2 regions of the Polaromonas sp. P4_F6 genome follow, and region 2 is predicted to be linked to the other one. Evidence: predicted binding sites of a transcription regulator. Region 2 holds the regulator's gene; the other holds the start of a gene.
The links. The regulator HrcA, encoded in region 2, represses chaperone genes, less so after heat shock. The targets are predictions, from matches to a motif close to TTAGCACTCNNNNNNNNNGAGTGCTAA.

Region 1: a site for HrcA is predicted at 2,352-2,378, ahead of AC1DUN_RS12380 (co-chaperone GroES). Genes of this name have one in related genera too.

The regions. Positions count from the first base shown of each region.
Region 1 covers NZ_JBFUJQ010000004.1:145,148-152,922, reverse strand. Annotated here, with positions in the region: gene AC1DUN_RS12395 (CHASE3 domain-containing protein) at 285-1,679, shown strand; gene AC1DUN_RS12390 (hypothetical protein) at 1,664-1,870, opposite strand; gene AC1DUN_RS12385 (hypothetical protein) at 1,891-2,100, opposite strand; gene AC1DUN_RS12380 (co-chaperone GroES) at 2,474-2,764, shown strand; gene groL (chaperonin GroEL) at 2,894-4,546, shown strand; gene AC1DUN_RS12370 (DUF805 domain-containing protein) at 4,614-4,976, opposite strand; gene AC1DUN_RS12365 (OmpW/AlkL family protein) at 5,308-5,976, shown strand; gene AC1DUN_RS12360 (DUF3047 domain-containing protein) at 6,018-6,893, opposite strand; gene pgi (glucose-6-phosphate isomerase) at 6,981-7,775, opposite strand, start outside.
Region 2 covers NZ_JBFUJQ010000001.1:96,626-104,400, forward strand. Annotated here, with positions in the region: gene AC1DUN_RS00505 (serine/threonine protein kinase) at 1-446, opposite strand, end outside; gene AC1DUN_RS00510 (YicC/YloC family endoribonuclease) at 524-1,441, shown strand; gene gmk (guanylate kinase) at 1,488-2,108, shown strand; gene rpoZ (DNA-directed RNA polymerase subunit omega) at 2,150-2,353, shown strand; gene AC1DUN_RS00525 (RelA/SpoT family protein) at 2,463-4,709, shown strand; gene greB (transcription elongation factor GreB) at 4,728-5,297, opposite strand; gene AC1DUN_RS00535 (hypothetical protein) at 5,342-5,593, opposite strand; tRNA gene AC1DUN_RS00540 (tRNA-Arg) at 5,752-5,828, opposite strand; tRNA gene AC1DUN_RS00545 (tRNA-Ile) at 5,856-5,932, opposite strand; gene hrcA (heat-inducible transcriptional repressor HrcA) at 5,978-6,997, opposite strand; gene AC1DUN_RS00555 (NAD kinase) at 7,046-7,775, shown strand, end outside.

The sequences.
Region 1 (7,775 bases), on a different contig from region 2:
TTGTCCGGCTTTCAGCGCAGGCTCACTTCGCGCAGCGAAGTTAAGGGCCAAAGGCCCGTGCCGAAGCTAAAGAACCGATAAAGCTGCTGCACTCCGCGCTGCAGCCGGCCTGTAAGGCCGCCGGGCAAGGCGGCGTCCTACGCTGCAGCTGACCAAACGCCAGCAACATAGAGCCACCTTCGGGTGGCTTTTTCATGCCTGGCCGAAGGGCCGGTTTCTAGAATTTCGGGCAGGTTGCGCCCGGCCGGCGGCACCATTTCGAGAACGCCATCACGAAAGCTCCCATGCGAAGCACCCTCCACAAAATGGCCGCCAACGTCGCCTGCGCCTTGATCGCCGTGCTCACCCTGATCGGCATCAGCGAGCTGTCGTATGACAAATCCATGGATGCGATGGACGAGGTGGCGCAGGCCCACCTCACACGCAGCCATGTCCAGCGGCTGCTGCGCGACGTGCTCGACGCGGAGACCGGGCAGCGCGGCTACTTGCTGACCGGCGACACCATGTACCTGGAGCCCTACAAGGCCGCCATCGCGGACATCGGCCAGACGCAGGACCAGCTGCGCGAGCTGCTCGCCGCCCGCCAGGATCTGGCCGGGACGCTGTCGCTGCTGGGACGCACGGTGCAGCGCAAGCTGGCGGAGATGGACCTGTCCATCCGCATGAAGAACGAAGGCAAGGACGAGGCCTGGCGTTTTGTCCTGACCACGGAGGTGGGCAAGGAGCAAATGGACGCCATACGCAACAGCGCCGGCCGGCTCATTGATGAAACCAACCAGGACACCGCCAGGGGCTACGCGGAGGTCCGGCGTTCGCTGCTGCTCACGCGCATAGGCATCACCCTGGTGGCGACCGTCGCCTTTGTGGCCTTCTGGCTGTATTTGCGCCAGACCGCCGCCCTGGACCAGGCCGGGCAGCGCCAGCAACTGGCATTGCAGGCCGAGCGCGACCTGCTGAACGTCCAGGTCAAGGAGCGCACCAGCCGGCTGGCCGAGCTGGCCACCCACCTGCAGCAGGTGCGGGAACAGGAAAGAGAGCACCTGGCGCGCGAACTCCACGACGAGCTCGGCGCGCTGCTCACGGCCGCAAAGCTCGACATCACGCGCATCAAAGCCAGGCTGTCCGGCGAAAACGGCGACTTGCCGGCCCGCATCGAGCACCTGATTGAAACGCTCAACAGCGGCATCGCGCTGAAGCGGCGCATCATCGAAGACCTTCGCCCTTCCTCGCTGTCCAACCTCGGGCTGCTGCCGGCCCTGGAGATCCTGACGCGCGAGTTCGCCCAGCGTTCGGGCTTGAGCATCGTCACCAACCTCGAGCCGACGGAACTGGACGAAACCATACAGCTGACGGTCTACCGGCTGGCCCAGGAGGCCCTGACCAATATTGCCCGTTATGCGCAGGCGCAGAACGTGGAAATCAACCTGCTGAGCTACAAGGACTACATCATCGTGACCGTGCACGACGACGGCCGGGGCTTCGATCCGCAGGCCGTGCAGGCATCCAGCCACGGCCTGCAGGGCATGCGCCACCGGGTGGAGGCCTCGGGCGGCCACCTGGAGATCAACACCACCCAGGGCACGACCATTTCGGCCACATTGCCGCTGGTGGTGCGGCGGACCGCGGCGGCACATGTGGCGGGCGGCGCAAATGAAAGCCCGCCTCAGCCGCGCGTGTAAGGCGTCTTCCCAATATGCGGGGTATGGCCCAGTTCCTCTGAGGGCTGGCCATCGGCCTTGGGTTCGGGGATGGTTTTGTTGGTGCCTTCCCGGCCGAATTCATCGGAGGGCGTTTTTTCGGGCCGGCCTGCGGGCGTTTTTGTGCCGCCGGCCCGGCGGCTTTCCGGCGTGGCGCTGGTTCTGGGTTTCATCGCCCGTCCGTCCGAATTCATCAGGTGACAAAACTGCTGGCGGCCGCCATGCAGCCGGGCCCGCCCGCCGCGTGGGGGTTTGCCGATGCCGCCGGCAGGCCGAAATCCTTGCCGGACACAGGAAAAGGCCAGGGATGGCGCGACCGGGCCGGCTCGGCCGCCGGCTCCCGCACCGGGCGCATGGCACGGCTGTCCTGGGCTTCTTCGCGTGGAAAACTGTCTAGAAACATGGTGATGCCGGGTCCGGCCGTGAATGAAGAGGATTTGACTTTAGGGGCCGGCATGGGTGGCAGGTCGTCAGCGGCAGAGGAATTCCGTGTAGGACAAGCTCGGATCGGGTGCATGCCCGGCATCCAGGCCCAATCCCTTGGCGCCGAGGTGGCAACGGGGGCCCAGCTCACGCCCATAGCTTCCCGCTCCACACTTGAAAACAGGATTTTCCAGCCCGCTGCCTTGAAAACACCCCGAATTGCCCCTATGATTAGCACTCGATGGTATTGAGTGCTAACAAGGCCTCGTCAATCCACCAAAGTTAACAAGCACCCACTTTACGCGGGTGCTTTTTGATTCCCAAAACCCAGTGTTCTCAAACAAGGAGCTCTCATGAAACTTCGTCCTTTGCACGACCGCGTGATCGTCAAACGCGTGGAAAACGAAACCAAAACCGCTTCCGGCATCGTCATTCCCGACAGCGCCGCTGAAAAGCCTGATCAAGGCGAAGTGCTGGCCGTTGGCCCAGGCAAGAAGAACGACAAGGGCGAACTGAGCCCCGTGGGCGTCAAAGTGGGCGACCGCGTGCTGTTCGGCAAATACAGCGGCCAGACCGTCAAGGTCGACGGCGACGAACTGCTCGTCATGAAAGAAGAAGACCTGTTTGCAGTGGTTGAAAAATAATTCGCAACGCGAATTATTTTCGTCGAGGCTAACTTCGCGAAGCGAAGTTAAAGGCCGAAAGGCCCGGCCGGAGACAAAAGTAAATCTTCACCACAAACCCCTTATTAACTGAATTCTGGAGAATTAAACATGGCAGCAAAAGACGTCATTTTCGGCGGCGAAGCCCGCGCCCGCATGGTCGAGGGTGTGAACATCCTGGCCAACGCCGTCAAGGTAACCCTGGGCCCCAAAGGCCGTAACGTGGTTCTGGAGCGCTCGTTCGGCGCCCCCACGGTGACCAAGGACGGTGTGTCCGTCGCCAAGGAAATCGAACTGAAGGACAAGCTGCAGAACATGGGCGCGCAGATGGTCAAGGAAGTCGCTTCCAAGACCTCCGACAACGCCGGCGACGGCACCACCACCGCCACCGTTCTGGCACAAGCCATCGTCCGCGAAGGCATGAAGTACGTTGCCGCCGGCATGAACCCCATGGACTTGAAGCGCGGTATCGACAAGGCCGTGCTGGCTCTGACCGAAGAGCTCAAGAAGGCTTCCAAGCCCACCACCACCTCCAAGGAAATCGCCCAGGTCGGCTCGATCTCCGCCAACTCCGACGAATCCATCGGCAAGATCATTGCCGACGCGATGGACAAGGTTGGTAAGGAAGGCGTGATCACCGTGGAAGACGGCAAGTCCCTGCAAAACGAACTCGACGTCGTCGAAGGCATGCAGTTCGATCGCGGCTACCTCTCCCCTTACTTCATCAACAACCCTGAAAAGCAGTCCGCGCTGCTGGACAACCCCTTTGTGCTGCTCTACGACAAGAAGATCAGCAACATCCGCGACCTGCTGCCCACCCTGGAGCAAGTCGCCAAGGCCGGCCGTCCGCTGCTGATCATCGCCGAAGAAGTCGAGGGCGAAGCCCTGGCAACCCTGGTGGTGAACACCCTGCGCGGTATTCTGAAGGTCGTGGCTGTCAAGGCTCCCGGCTTCGGCGACCGCCGCAAGGCCATGCTGGAAGACATCGCCGTCCTGACCGGCGGCAAGGTCATCGCTGAAGAAGTCGGCATGTCGCTCGAAAAAGTGACGCTGGCCGATCTCGGCCAGGCCAAGCGCATCGAAGTGGGCAAGGAAAACACCATCATCATCGACGGCGCCGGCGCCGCTGCCGACATCGAAGCACGCGTCAAGCAAGTGCGCGTCCAGATCGAGGAAGCGACCAGCGACTACGACCGCGAAAAACTGCAAGAGCGCGTGGCCAAGCTGGCCGGCGGTGTTGCCGTGATCAAGGTCGGCGCTGCCACCGAAGTCGAAATGAAGGAAAAGAAGGCCCGCGTGGAAGACGCGCTGCACGCCACCCGCGCAGCCGTGGAAGAAGGCATTGTGGCCGGCGGCGGCGTCGCGCTGCTGCGCGCCAAGCAGGCTGCTGGCGCCATCAAGGGCGACAACGCCGACCAGGACGCCGGTATCAAGCTGGTGCTGCGCGCCATTGAAGCCCCCCTGCGCGAAATCGTCTACAACGCAGGCGGCGAAGCCTCCGTGGTGGTCAACGCGGTTCTCGGCGGCAAGGGCAACTACGGCTTCAATGCGGCCAACGACACCTACGGCGACATGATCGAAATGGGTATCCTGGATCCCACCAAGGTCACCCGCACCGCACTGCAGAACGCCGCTTCCGTGGCATCGCTGATGCTGACGACCGAAGCCATGGTGGCCGAGTCTCCAAAGGACGAAGCAGCTGCCGGCGGCGGCATGCCAGGCGGCATGGGTGGTATGGGCGGCATGGGCGACATGGGCATGTAATGCCCGCCTGAGCTTCTCGCTCCATCAAAAAGGGCCGCTTTCGCGGCCCTTTTTTTATGCGTGCTTTTTATTGCTCGCCCGTCGAGCCGGCGGCAGGCACAGCCGGCGCGGCGCCTTCGTCATACTGGTTGGGACCTTCCGAAGGCTGAACGCACCAGTACAACAGCAACAGGTTGACCAACGGGATCAGGCCGATCAGCAGCAGCCAGCCGGTCTTGCCGATGTCATGCAGGCGGCGCACACCCACCGCGATTCCCGGCAGCAGCATGGCCAGGGCGGCGATGCCGTACAGGATGTTGCTGATCATGCCGGTGACGATCAGGACGATGATCTGAAACAGGAAGAACCACCAGAATTCCGGACGCGATGCCCGGCCGGTGAACGTGACGTACTTGGAAAAGCAGGTAGAGATGGCTTGGCCAAAATTCATGACAGTAGTCCTCCTCGCAAGGTGTTAACAGGGTGAATTCCCTGCCGCATGATAATGCGGCGCGCCTCGCGGGGCTACCGCGGCGTCCGGGGGGCCGGCACGGCGGCCGGTTCGGGCGGGCAAAAGCGCATTGCGCGCATCCGTACAAACCTTGTACGAAGAACGTTTTCAATCGACAAAAGCCGTTGCGTCTGCGCTTCATCGCCTGGACAAAACCCCCATGCAAGCCAGCGCGCACCGGCGCTTGCCGCTACCATGACATTGACACCGATCCCCTGGATGAACCTCCAACACCTTAAAGCAGTCACCCAGCCACATCACCGGACTCGCCATGCCCCTTTCCAGACAACACCTGATTGCCGCGGCCATCATGGCCTCGTCCACATTCCCCGCTTTCGCGCAACAGGCCGGCACCTGGTCTTTGTCGGCCGGCGTCACGCGCATCAAGCCCTCCGTGGACAGCGGCACACTGACGGGCAACATACCCAACGTGCGTGTGGGCGTCAGCAACGATACCCGGGTGACGGGCGCGATCAACTACATGGCCACCGAGCACCTCAACCTGCACCTGCCGCTGGGCCTGGGTTTCCGGCATGACGTCACCGGCGACGGCACGCTCGCGGGTTTCGGCAAGGTGGCCGACACCCGGGCGCTTCCGGTCACGCTGATAGGCCAGTACCGCTTTTTCGAGGCCGAAGCCCGGTTCCGGCCCTACCTGGGCGCCGGCCTGTCGTATGTACGGTTTTACAAGGAGCAGGGCAGCGCCCTGCTGACCGCGCTGACCAACCCCGGCGGCCCGCCCACCGGGGTGTCATTCAAATCCAAGCTGGCCCCCTCCTTCCAGGTCGGAGGCGTCTACAACCTCAATGACAAATGGTTTGTGGAGGGCAGCTATACCAAGACACTGCTGAAAACCCGCGGCACGCTGAGCACGGGACAGACGATTGACGTGGTGCTCGATCCCAACTGCTTCACCCTGCAACTGGGCTACAAGTTTTGAGCAGGGCCACCGCCCCGCGTTGAGCGGGCACTGACGCGGCGCTACTTGCTCGCGACGGCCGAAGCCGAAGCGGGTATGAGCTTGAGCGGCCCGTAGAAGGCCTGCAGCTGGCCTTCGTCCCTTTCACCTTCGGTAAAGACCGCGAAGCTCAGCAAGGCGCCCGGGTCTTCGCCAAAAGCCTTGCGGTAGTCGGCGCGGATGTCGCGCTCGTAGCTGCGCCATTCGTTGTAACCGTGGTCGCCCGAATCGACCACGATCTTGCGGATGCGGTCGGTGCGATCATTGACGACGACCTCGCCGGGCTGCTTGACCCGCGACCACGAATAGACCAGGGTCGCGAACGGCATCTCCTCGCCGGTCAGCAGGCGGCTCAGCTCCGACAGCATGGCGTTTTTCATCGACAGCCGCGAGCGGTCGCCTTCAAAGGCGAGCACCACCCGAACCGGCACATCCTCGAGCTGCGGCAACGCGGCATTGGCACCCGCGCCCGCGACCGCGTTTGGCACGTTCCATGAAAAGCGCACAAGGCCGAGCTGGTCCGGCTCGATGCGGTGGCGGTGGCGCAGGATGCTGCCGGAAGCCTCGACCTTCGCGAGTACCGCATCGCGGCCTTCATGGCGCACATAGCTGTAGCTGGCCGGCTGCTTGCCGGGCACGCGGAATATCTCCCACCGAAGGTCGTCGGGCTTGAGCTCCCCGGCTTTGGGCGGTGCCGACATCGCCGCCCAGGCCGTGCCGGTCACCCCTTCGGCCACACCCACGGTGCCGCCCTGGCTGACGGGCTCGTCGGCGTCGGCGTCCTCAGCATCGGGGGCGCGCGTTGCGCAGCCGGCGGCCAGCGCTGCCGTGAGCACCGCCGCGGCGAACATCGAAAAACGGGAAAAAACTCGGCAAGGCGTGACGGGTAAAGACATCATGCGAAATCATCGAAAAATCAGCGAAGCGGCAAGTTGACCACGAAACCGCGCGCTCCCGTCAGGGAAAAAAGCACGGTTTTGCGCGAATCAGCCGGAAATCTTGCGTAACAGGCCGGCCGTCGAGCCGTCAAGGCCGGACAGGTCACCGCTTTGCAGGCGCGGCTCTATGTCCCTGGCCAGCACCTTGCCGAGCTCGACGCCCCACTGGTCGAAGCTGTTGATGCCCCAGATCGCACCGCTGACAAACACGCGGTGCTCCTGCAGCGCGACCAGCGCGCCCAGACTGGCGGGCGTGAGCCGCTCCAGCAGCAAGAAGGTGCTGGGCCGGTTGCCGGGAAAATGTTTGTGGCCACCCACATCGTCCTTTCCCTGCATCAACGCCTGCGCCTGGGCCAGCACATTGGCCAGCAAGGTGGCGTGATGCCCAGGCAGGCTATGGCCGGCCTGCTTGACGGCGACAAACTCCACCGGCACCACCGAGCTGCCCTGGTGCAGCATCTGGAAATAGGCGTGCTGGCCGTTGGTGCCGGGCTCGCCCCACAGCACGGGTGAGGTGGCAAAAGGCAAGGCCTGGCCCTCGGCGTCGACGCGCTTGCCGTTGCTTTCCATTTCAAGCTGCTGCAAATAGGCCGGCAAGCGCCGCAAAGCGCTGCTGTAAGGCGCGATGCTGCGGCTGCTGAAGCCGTAAAAATTGCGGTACCAGACGTCGAGCAAACCCAGCCGCACCGGCAGGTTGCGCGCCAGCGGCGCCGTGCGGAAATGCTCGTCCATGGCATGCGCGCCGGCCAGCAGCTCACGAAAGCCGGCCGCGCCTATGGCGATGGCGATCGGCAAACCTATGGCCGACCAGAGCGAATAGCGCCCACCCACCCAGTCCCAGAA
Region 2 (7,775 bases):
AGGATCTCGTCGAACAGCGAGCGTATGGTCGATTCGCGGAAGACCTTCTGCTTTTTGAGCTCGCGGGCCGTGATGATGAAGTCCTGCAGGGTGCCACCCTCCAGGTAGTTCATCACCATGTAAACGGTTTCGTTCTCGCGGAAGAAGTTCAGCACGCTGACCACGGAGCCGTGCGAAATCTGGGCGAGGGATCGGCCTTCTTCAAAAAAGCTCTTGAGGCCGAGGCGGTACAGCGAGAGTTTTTCGGGCTGGACCTGGGGAAGCAGTTCACCGGGCGAGCGGCTGGCCAGGGAGGACGGCAGGTACTCCTTGATGGCGACCTGCTGGCCCTCGTTGTCGACGGCCAAGTAAACTACCCCGAAGCCCCCGGCCGAAAGCTTTCGCACAACACGATAGCCACCAATCACGGTGTCGGGCGGCAATGGTGCAGGCTTGACCTTTGACATAATTTGGGGTTGCCCAGGCGTGACAATGTCAACCTGGGTCTTGTTTCTCTCTCTAGTCTAGTAAAGCGTATCTAAAAATGTCAGTTTACAGCATGACGGGTTATGCAACCGTGCAATCAAGCATGGCGCAATCCGCCCCGGAAACTGAATCGGGCCCTGACGCCAGCTCCCGTCTGGGCGTCGAAATACGCTCTGTCAACAGCCGCTTCCTGGACCTGGCTTTCCGCCTGCCCGACGAGTTGCGGCAGGCCGAACCGGCGCTGCGCGAACTGCTGACGGCCAAACTCAAGCGCGGCAAGGTCGAAGTGCGGGTTTCGCTGGAAAGCGCCTCGTCGGGCAACCTGCGCGCGCCCTCCTCGGCTACCTTGCAGCGCCTGGGTTCGCTGGAAGACAGCATCAAGTCCTGGCTGCCGCAGGCCGGGGCGCTGAGCGTCGCAGATATTCTCAGAATTGCGACGAATGAAGACAAAAAACCACACGACTACAGCGAGGAGCTGCTCAAGCTGGCCAAAAAGGCCCTCAAAGAGCTGATGGCGGCCCGTGAACGCGAGGGCGCCCGCCTGGCCGAGATGCTGCTGGACCGCACGGCGCAGCTGCGCGCGCTGGCTGCGCTGGCGGTGCCCATGGTGCCCAAGCTGGTGGAGCAGCAGAAAAACCGCTTCCTGGAGCGCTGGAAGGAGGCCATGGCCCTGTCCGACGGCAGCACGCTGCCGGAAATCGCCCAGGACCGGGCCCTGACCGAGGCCACGGCCTTCGCCATACGCATAGACGTGGCCGAAGAAATTACCCGCCTGTCCTCGCACCTCGATGAAATTGACCGCCTGCTGGCCAGCGGCGGGGAGCTCGGCAAGCGCCTGGATTTCCTGATCCAGGAGCTGCACCGCGAAGCCAATACACTGGGCTCCAAATCCGCCTCCCTGGAACTGACCCGCATTTCGGTGGACATGAAGGTGCTGATCGAGCAGATCCGCGAGCAGGTCCAGAACATCGAATAGCCCCCGGCCACCCCTCATATATATAAGTACTCACCGCCCCGAACGCATGGACTATCCCGGAAACCTCTTTGTCGTGGCCGCCCCCAGCGGGGCGGGCAAATCCAGCCTGGTCAAGGCCTTGATGGAGCTGGATTCAGGCATCCAGCCCTCGGTGTCGCACACCACCCGCCCCCCGCGCGGCCAGGAAAAACACGGCAGGGAGTACTTTTTCCTGTCACCCGAGGAATTCGACGGCATGGTGGCGCGCGACGCCTTCCTGGAATGGGCCCATGTGCACGGCCACCGCTACGGCACCTCGCGCCAGACCATTGAGGAGCGGGTGGCCCACGGCGCCGACGTGATCCTGGAAATCGACTTCCAGGGCGCCATCAACATCAAGCGGATTTTTTCCAATGCGGTGCTGATCTTCATCCTGCCGCCCAGCTGGGAAGAATTGCGCTCCCGCCTGCAGCGGCGCGGCGAGGACAGCCCCGAGGTCATCGAGCTGCGGCTCAAAAATGCCGCCCTGGAGATGGCTCAGGCCCGGGAATTCGACTTCGTTATAATCAACGAGTTGTTTGAGCGGGCGGTTTTCGACCTGAAAACCATTGTGCATGCCCAGCGGCTCAAGTTTTCGGCCCAGCGGCGTGCCCGTGCCGAGACCTTCCAGGCCCTTCAAATTCCCTGATTTCAGCGCTTTTTCCCTTATCGATCACACCGGAGATCACCATGGCCCGCATTACCGTCGAAGATTGCCTCGAGAAAATCCCGAACCGCTTCCAGCTGGTGCTGGCCGCCACCTACCGCGCGCGCATGCTCAGCCAGGGCCATGCCCCCAAGATCGAAAGCAAGAACAAGCCCGGCGTGACCGCCCTGCGCGAAATCGCCGAAGGCAAGATCGGCCTGGAAATGCTGAAAAAAGTCCCCACCTGAGACACCGTTCAGCTTCGCAAAAAGCACCGAATATCGGTGCTTTTTTCATTTTCACCCCCCAAAAGTCCATTTTTTTCACGTTTTATTCATGCCGCGATACATTTAAGGCATGAGCGCCATGCTTTCGCCTGTTGTTGCCAGCAAATCGACCCCGGCCGCCGCCAACGCCGCGGCCGCGAGTTTTGCCGCGCTCACGGCCAGGCTGGACTACATGAGCGCCGCCGACATCGACAATGTCCGCCGCGCCTACCGTTTTGCCGACGAGGCCCACCTGGGCCAGTTGCGCAACAGCGGCGAGCCCTACATCACCCACCCGATCGCCGTGGCGCAGCAGTGCGCCGAATGGAAGCTCGATGCGCAGGCCCTGATGGCGGCGCTGCTGCACGATGCGATTGAAGACTGCGGCGTCACCAAGCCCGAGTTGATAGACCGCTTCGGTGCCCCGGTGGCCGAGCTGGTGGACGGGTTGACCAAGCTCGAAAAGCTGGAATTCAATACCCGCGAGGAAAACCAGGCCGAGTCCTTTCGCAAGATGCTGCTGGCCATGGCGCGCGACGTGCGGGTCATCCTGATCAAGCTGGCCGACCGCACCCACAACATGCGCACGCTGGGCGATGTGCCGCGCGCCAAGTGGACGCGCATCTCGCGCGAAACCCTGGACATCTACGCCCCTATCGCCCATCGCCTGGGCCTGAACACCACCTACCGCGAACTGCAGGACCTTTCCTTCCAGCACCTGCACCCCTGGCGCTACGCCACCCTGACCAAGGCGCTGCAAAAGGCGCGCGGCCGCCGCCGCGACGTGATCAAACGGGTGCAGGGCGAGGTCGAATCGGCTTTTTCCAATGCGCAGGTGCCCGTGGTCATCTCGGGGCGCGAGAAGACGCTGTATTCCATCTACCGCAAGATGGACGAAAAACACCTGTCCTTCGCCCAGGTCACCGACCTCTACGGCTTTCGGGTCGTCGTGAGGGACCTGACCGCCTGCTACACGGCCATGGGCGTGCTGCACCAGCTCTACAAACCGCTGCCCGGCAAGTTCAAGGACTACATCGCGATCCCCAAGATCAACGGCTACCAGTCGCTGCACACCACGCTGGTCGGCCCCTTCGGCACCAACATTGAGTTCCAGATGCGCACCGAGGCCATGCATGTGGTGGCCGAGTCCGGCGTGGCGGCCCATTGGCTCTACAAGGCCACCGACCCGGACAGCGACGCCTCGCAGCGCCTGGGCACGCAGTGGCTGCAGTCGTTGCTCGACATCCAGCAGGAAACGCGCGACGCCGCCGAGTTCTGGGACCACGTCAAGATCGACCTGTTCCCCGAGGCGGTGTATGTGTTCACACCGAAAAGCCAGATCATGGCCATGCCGCGCGGCGCGACCATCGTCGACTTCGCCTACGCCATCCACAGCGACGTGGGCCACCGCGCCGTGGCCGCCAAGGTCAACGGCGAGCAGGTGCCGCTGCGCTCCGAGTTGCACAACGGCGACGTGATCGAGATCATCACGGCATCGGTTTCCAGCCCGAATCCGGGCTGGCTGGGCTTTGTGCGCACCGGCAAGGCGCGTTCCAAGATTCGCCACCACCTCAAGACCATGGCGCTGTCGGAATCGCAGGACCTGGGTGAAAAAATGCTGGCCCAGGCGCTGCGCGCCGAGGGCATAGAGCGCGAGCGCCTGCCCGAGGACGACGAGGCCCACCACGCCACCTGGGAAAAAATCCTGCGTTTTACTGGCAACCGCTCGCGCGCCGACCTGCTGACCGACATCGGCCTGGGCAAGCGGATCGCCAGCATGGTTGCCAAGCGCATCGTGACCCTGCTGGCCGAGACCGGCGAAAAACCCAATGCGCTCTTGATGAGCCGCGAGCGCTACACGGCCCACGAGTCGGTGTCGCAAGGCGGCCTGGTGATAGACGGCAGCGAAGGCGCCTCGGTGCAGTTCGCGCCCTGCTGCCGGCCCATCCCGGGCGACGGCATCGTCGGCTACCTGGGCCGCGGCGAGGGCCTGGTGATACACACCGACGACTGCGCCGTCGCCAAGCGCCTGCAGCACCGCGACAGTGAACGCTTCATCGCGGTCGACTGGTCGGACGAACCGGTGCGCACTTTTGAGACCAACCTGCTGGTCACGGTGTCCAACGGCAAGGGCGTGCTGGCCAGGGTGGCGGCCGCGCTGGCCAGCGCCGAAGCCGACATCACCCACGTCGACATGGAGCAGGAACCTTCGCACGACGCGACCGACCTGCGCTTTGGCGTGGCGGTGCGCGACCGCGTCCACCTGGCCTCCGCCCTGCGTAGCGTCAAGCGCACGCCTTCAGTCTTGAGGGTTCAGCGCGCCAAATCAACCGGTTAGAACGGCTCTTAGGGGCAGTTAGCCGGCCGTGCGCTCATCGGGCGCCGGGTAGTCGACCTTGAGCACTTCCAGCGTCTGCACGCCTTGCGGCGTCACCAGGCTGACCTCATCGCCCACGCGCGACTTGAGCAGCGCCCTGGCCACGGGCGATATCCAGCTGATCTGCCCCAGGGCGCTGTTGGCCTCGTCGATACCGAGTATGGTCACGACGCGCTCGACGCCCTCGTCATCGGCATAGGTCACGGTGGCGCCGAAGAAGGCCTGGTCACTGCCGTGGTGGATGGAGGGATTGCTGACTTCCGCTATTTCCAGCCTTTTTGTCAGGAAGCGGATGCGCCTGTCGATTTCGCGCAGGCGCTTTTTGCCGTAATGGTAGTCGCCGTTCTCCGAGCGGTCGCCGTTGCTGGCGGCCCAGTGGACAACCTCGACCATCTTGGGCCGCTCGTTGTCTATCAGGTCCAGCAGCTCGCCGCGCAGGCGCTCGTAGCCCTGCGGCGTGATGTAGTTTTTGCCCCCGCCGGGCAGGGGCGCGAGCGCGGGCTCATCGTCCTCGGACTCGTCGGTTTCTTTGGTAAAGGCTTTGTTCATGCTCCGGCCACCTTAGCATTCATGGCCGCCAGCCGCGAATGCCCCTAAAAATCTTCCATCCTCAGGACCAGGGGATTGTCAGGCGTGTAGCTCGTGCCCGCCACGACCAGGTCGGCGGCCCGCGCGTGGATCATCTCGGCATCCAGCTCATAGGCTTTTTTCAGGGAGTCTCCCGGCGCGGCGCCGAAAAACTCCTGCATCACCTCGCGTGAAATCTTCACGGGAATCGCCTGGCCCGCATGCGAAATCCCAAAACTGAGCCACTCGCCGTGGTCCTCGACCTTCAGTGCTTCCATGTCTCTCCTCCGGAATGAGCATCCAGAATAACGGAGCACCCGCCGGCCGTACAGCCCATCCGGAGTCGCGGAGCCCCAGGAAAACCACTAAAACCCAGGCAGAAAGAAAAATAGCCTAGAGGGGTGAGCCTCTAAGCTATTGAAATCACTAATGAAAGTGGTGCGGCTGGCAGGAATTGAACCCACGACCCCTTGGTTCGTAGCCAAGTACTCTATCCAACTGAGCTACAGCCGCTAAGCCTCAAATTATAGCTTATTTAAATGGTAGGGCGTGAGTGACTTGAACACTCGACCAAAGGATTATGAGTCCTCTGCTCTAACCAACTGAGCTAACGCCCCACACAAGAGGGAGATTGTAAGGGTGTCTGAGGCCTGTTCTCGGGCCTACTTGCTGTGGCTGAGCGCGGTACTGACCAGTTTGGAGGTGATATCGACAATCTGGATCATTTTTTCGTAGGGCATGCGCATGGGGCCTATGACACCCAGCGTGCCCACGACCTGGCCGTCGACTTCATAGGGCGCGGTCACCACCGAGAGCTCCTGGTAGGGAATGACCTGGCTTTCGCCGCCTATGTAGATGCGAACACCCTCGGCGCGGCTGGAGACATCGAGCAGGCGCATCAGTTGCGCCTTTTGCTCGAACAGGTCGAACAGCTTGCGCAGGTTGCCCATGTCGCCGGAGAAATCGCTGACGGCCAGCAGGTTGCGTTCGCCGGAGATCACGACCTCGTCGCGCGATTCGATGGCCTCGGAGCTGACCTTGACCGCGGCCTGCATCAAGGTGGCGATCTCGCCGCGCAGCGCCTCGACTTCGTTTTTCAGGCGCTCGCGCACTTCCTCGATGGCCATGCCGGCGTAGTGTGAATTGAGGAAATTGGCGGCCTCCACGAGCTGCGACTGGGTGTAGTCGGCCTCGGTGAAGATGACCCGGTTCTGCACGTCGCCATCGGGCGACACGATGATCACGAGAAAACGTTTTTCCGACAGGCGCAAAAACTCGATATGGCGAAACACCGAGGTCCGGCGCGGCGCCATGACCACCCCGACGAATTGCGACAGGCTGGACAGCATGTGCGCCGCGTTGCTGAGCACCTTCTGCGGCTGGTCGGGCGCCAGCCGTGGCGCGCCTATCTGGCCGGCGGCGGCGAACGGGTCGCGCTGCGTGGTCAGCATGGTGTCGACGAAGAGGCGGTAGCCGCGCGCCGTGGGAATACGGCCGGCCGAAGTGTGCGGGCTGACGATCAGGCCGAGCTCCTCGAGGTCGCTCATGACATTGCGTATGGTGGCGGGGGACAGCTCCAAGCCCGAGGCCTTGGACAGCGTGCGCGAACCCACCGGTTGCCCGTCGGCAATGTAGCGCTCCACCAGCGCCTTGAGAAGCAACCGCGCACGATCATCAAGCATGCCGACATTCTACGAAGCCTGGGCCGGATGTTGTGATGTAATTTGCCGATGAAGTCGCAATTCCGCCATGTCGCCCTGATCGGCAAGTACCACGCGCAAGGTTCCCGGTCGGCGCTGGAGGATATCGCGCATTTCCTGGGCACCCAGGGCTGCGAGGTGGCGATAGAGCAGGACACCGCCAGCAACACCGGCCTTACGCAATTCCCGACGCTGGACGCGGCCGGCATAGGCGCCCAGTGCGACCTGGCCCTGGTGGTCGGCGGCGACGGCACCATGCTGGGCATAGGCCGGCTGCTGGCGCAGTTCGGCATCCCGCTGGTGGGCATCAACCAGGGCCGGCTCGGCTTCATCACGGACATCGCCTTCGAGGGCTACCAGAACACGCTGATTCCCATGCTGCGCGGCGAGTACGAGGAAGACCGCCGCTGGATGATGCAGGCCAAGGTGGTGCGCGACGGCCGCTGCGTCTTCAGCGCCACCGCCATGAACGACGTGGTGGTCAACCGCGGTGCGACCGCCGGCATGGTCGAGCTTCGCGTGGAGGTGGACGGCCGCTTCGTGGCCAACCAGCGCGCCGACGGCCTGATCATCGCCTCGCCCACCGGCTCCACGGCCTATGCGCTGTCGGCCGGCGGCCCGCTGTTGCACCCCTCGATTGCCGGCTGGGTGCTGGCGCCGATTGCGCCGCATACCCTGTCGAACCGGCCCATCGTGCTGTCCGACTCGGGCGAGATCACGATTGAAATCGTCGCCGGCCGGGACGCCAGCGCCAATTTCG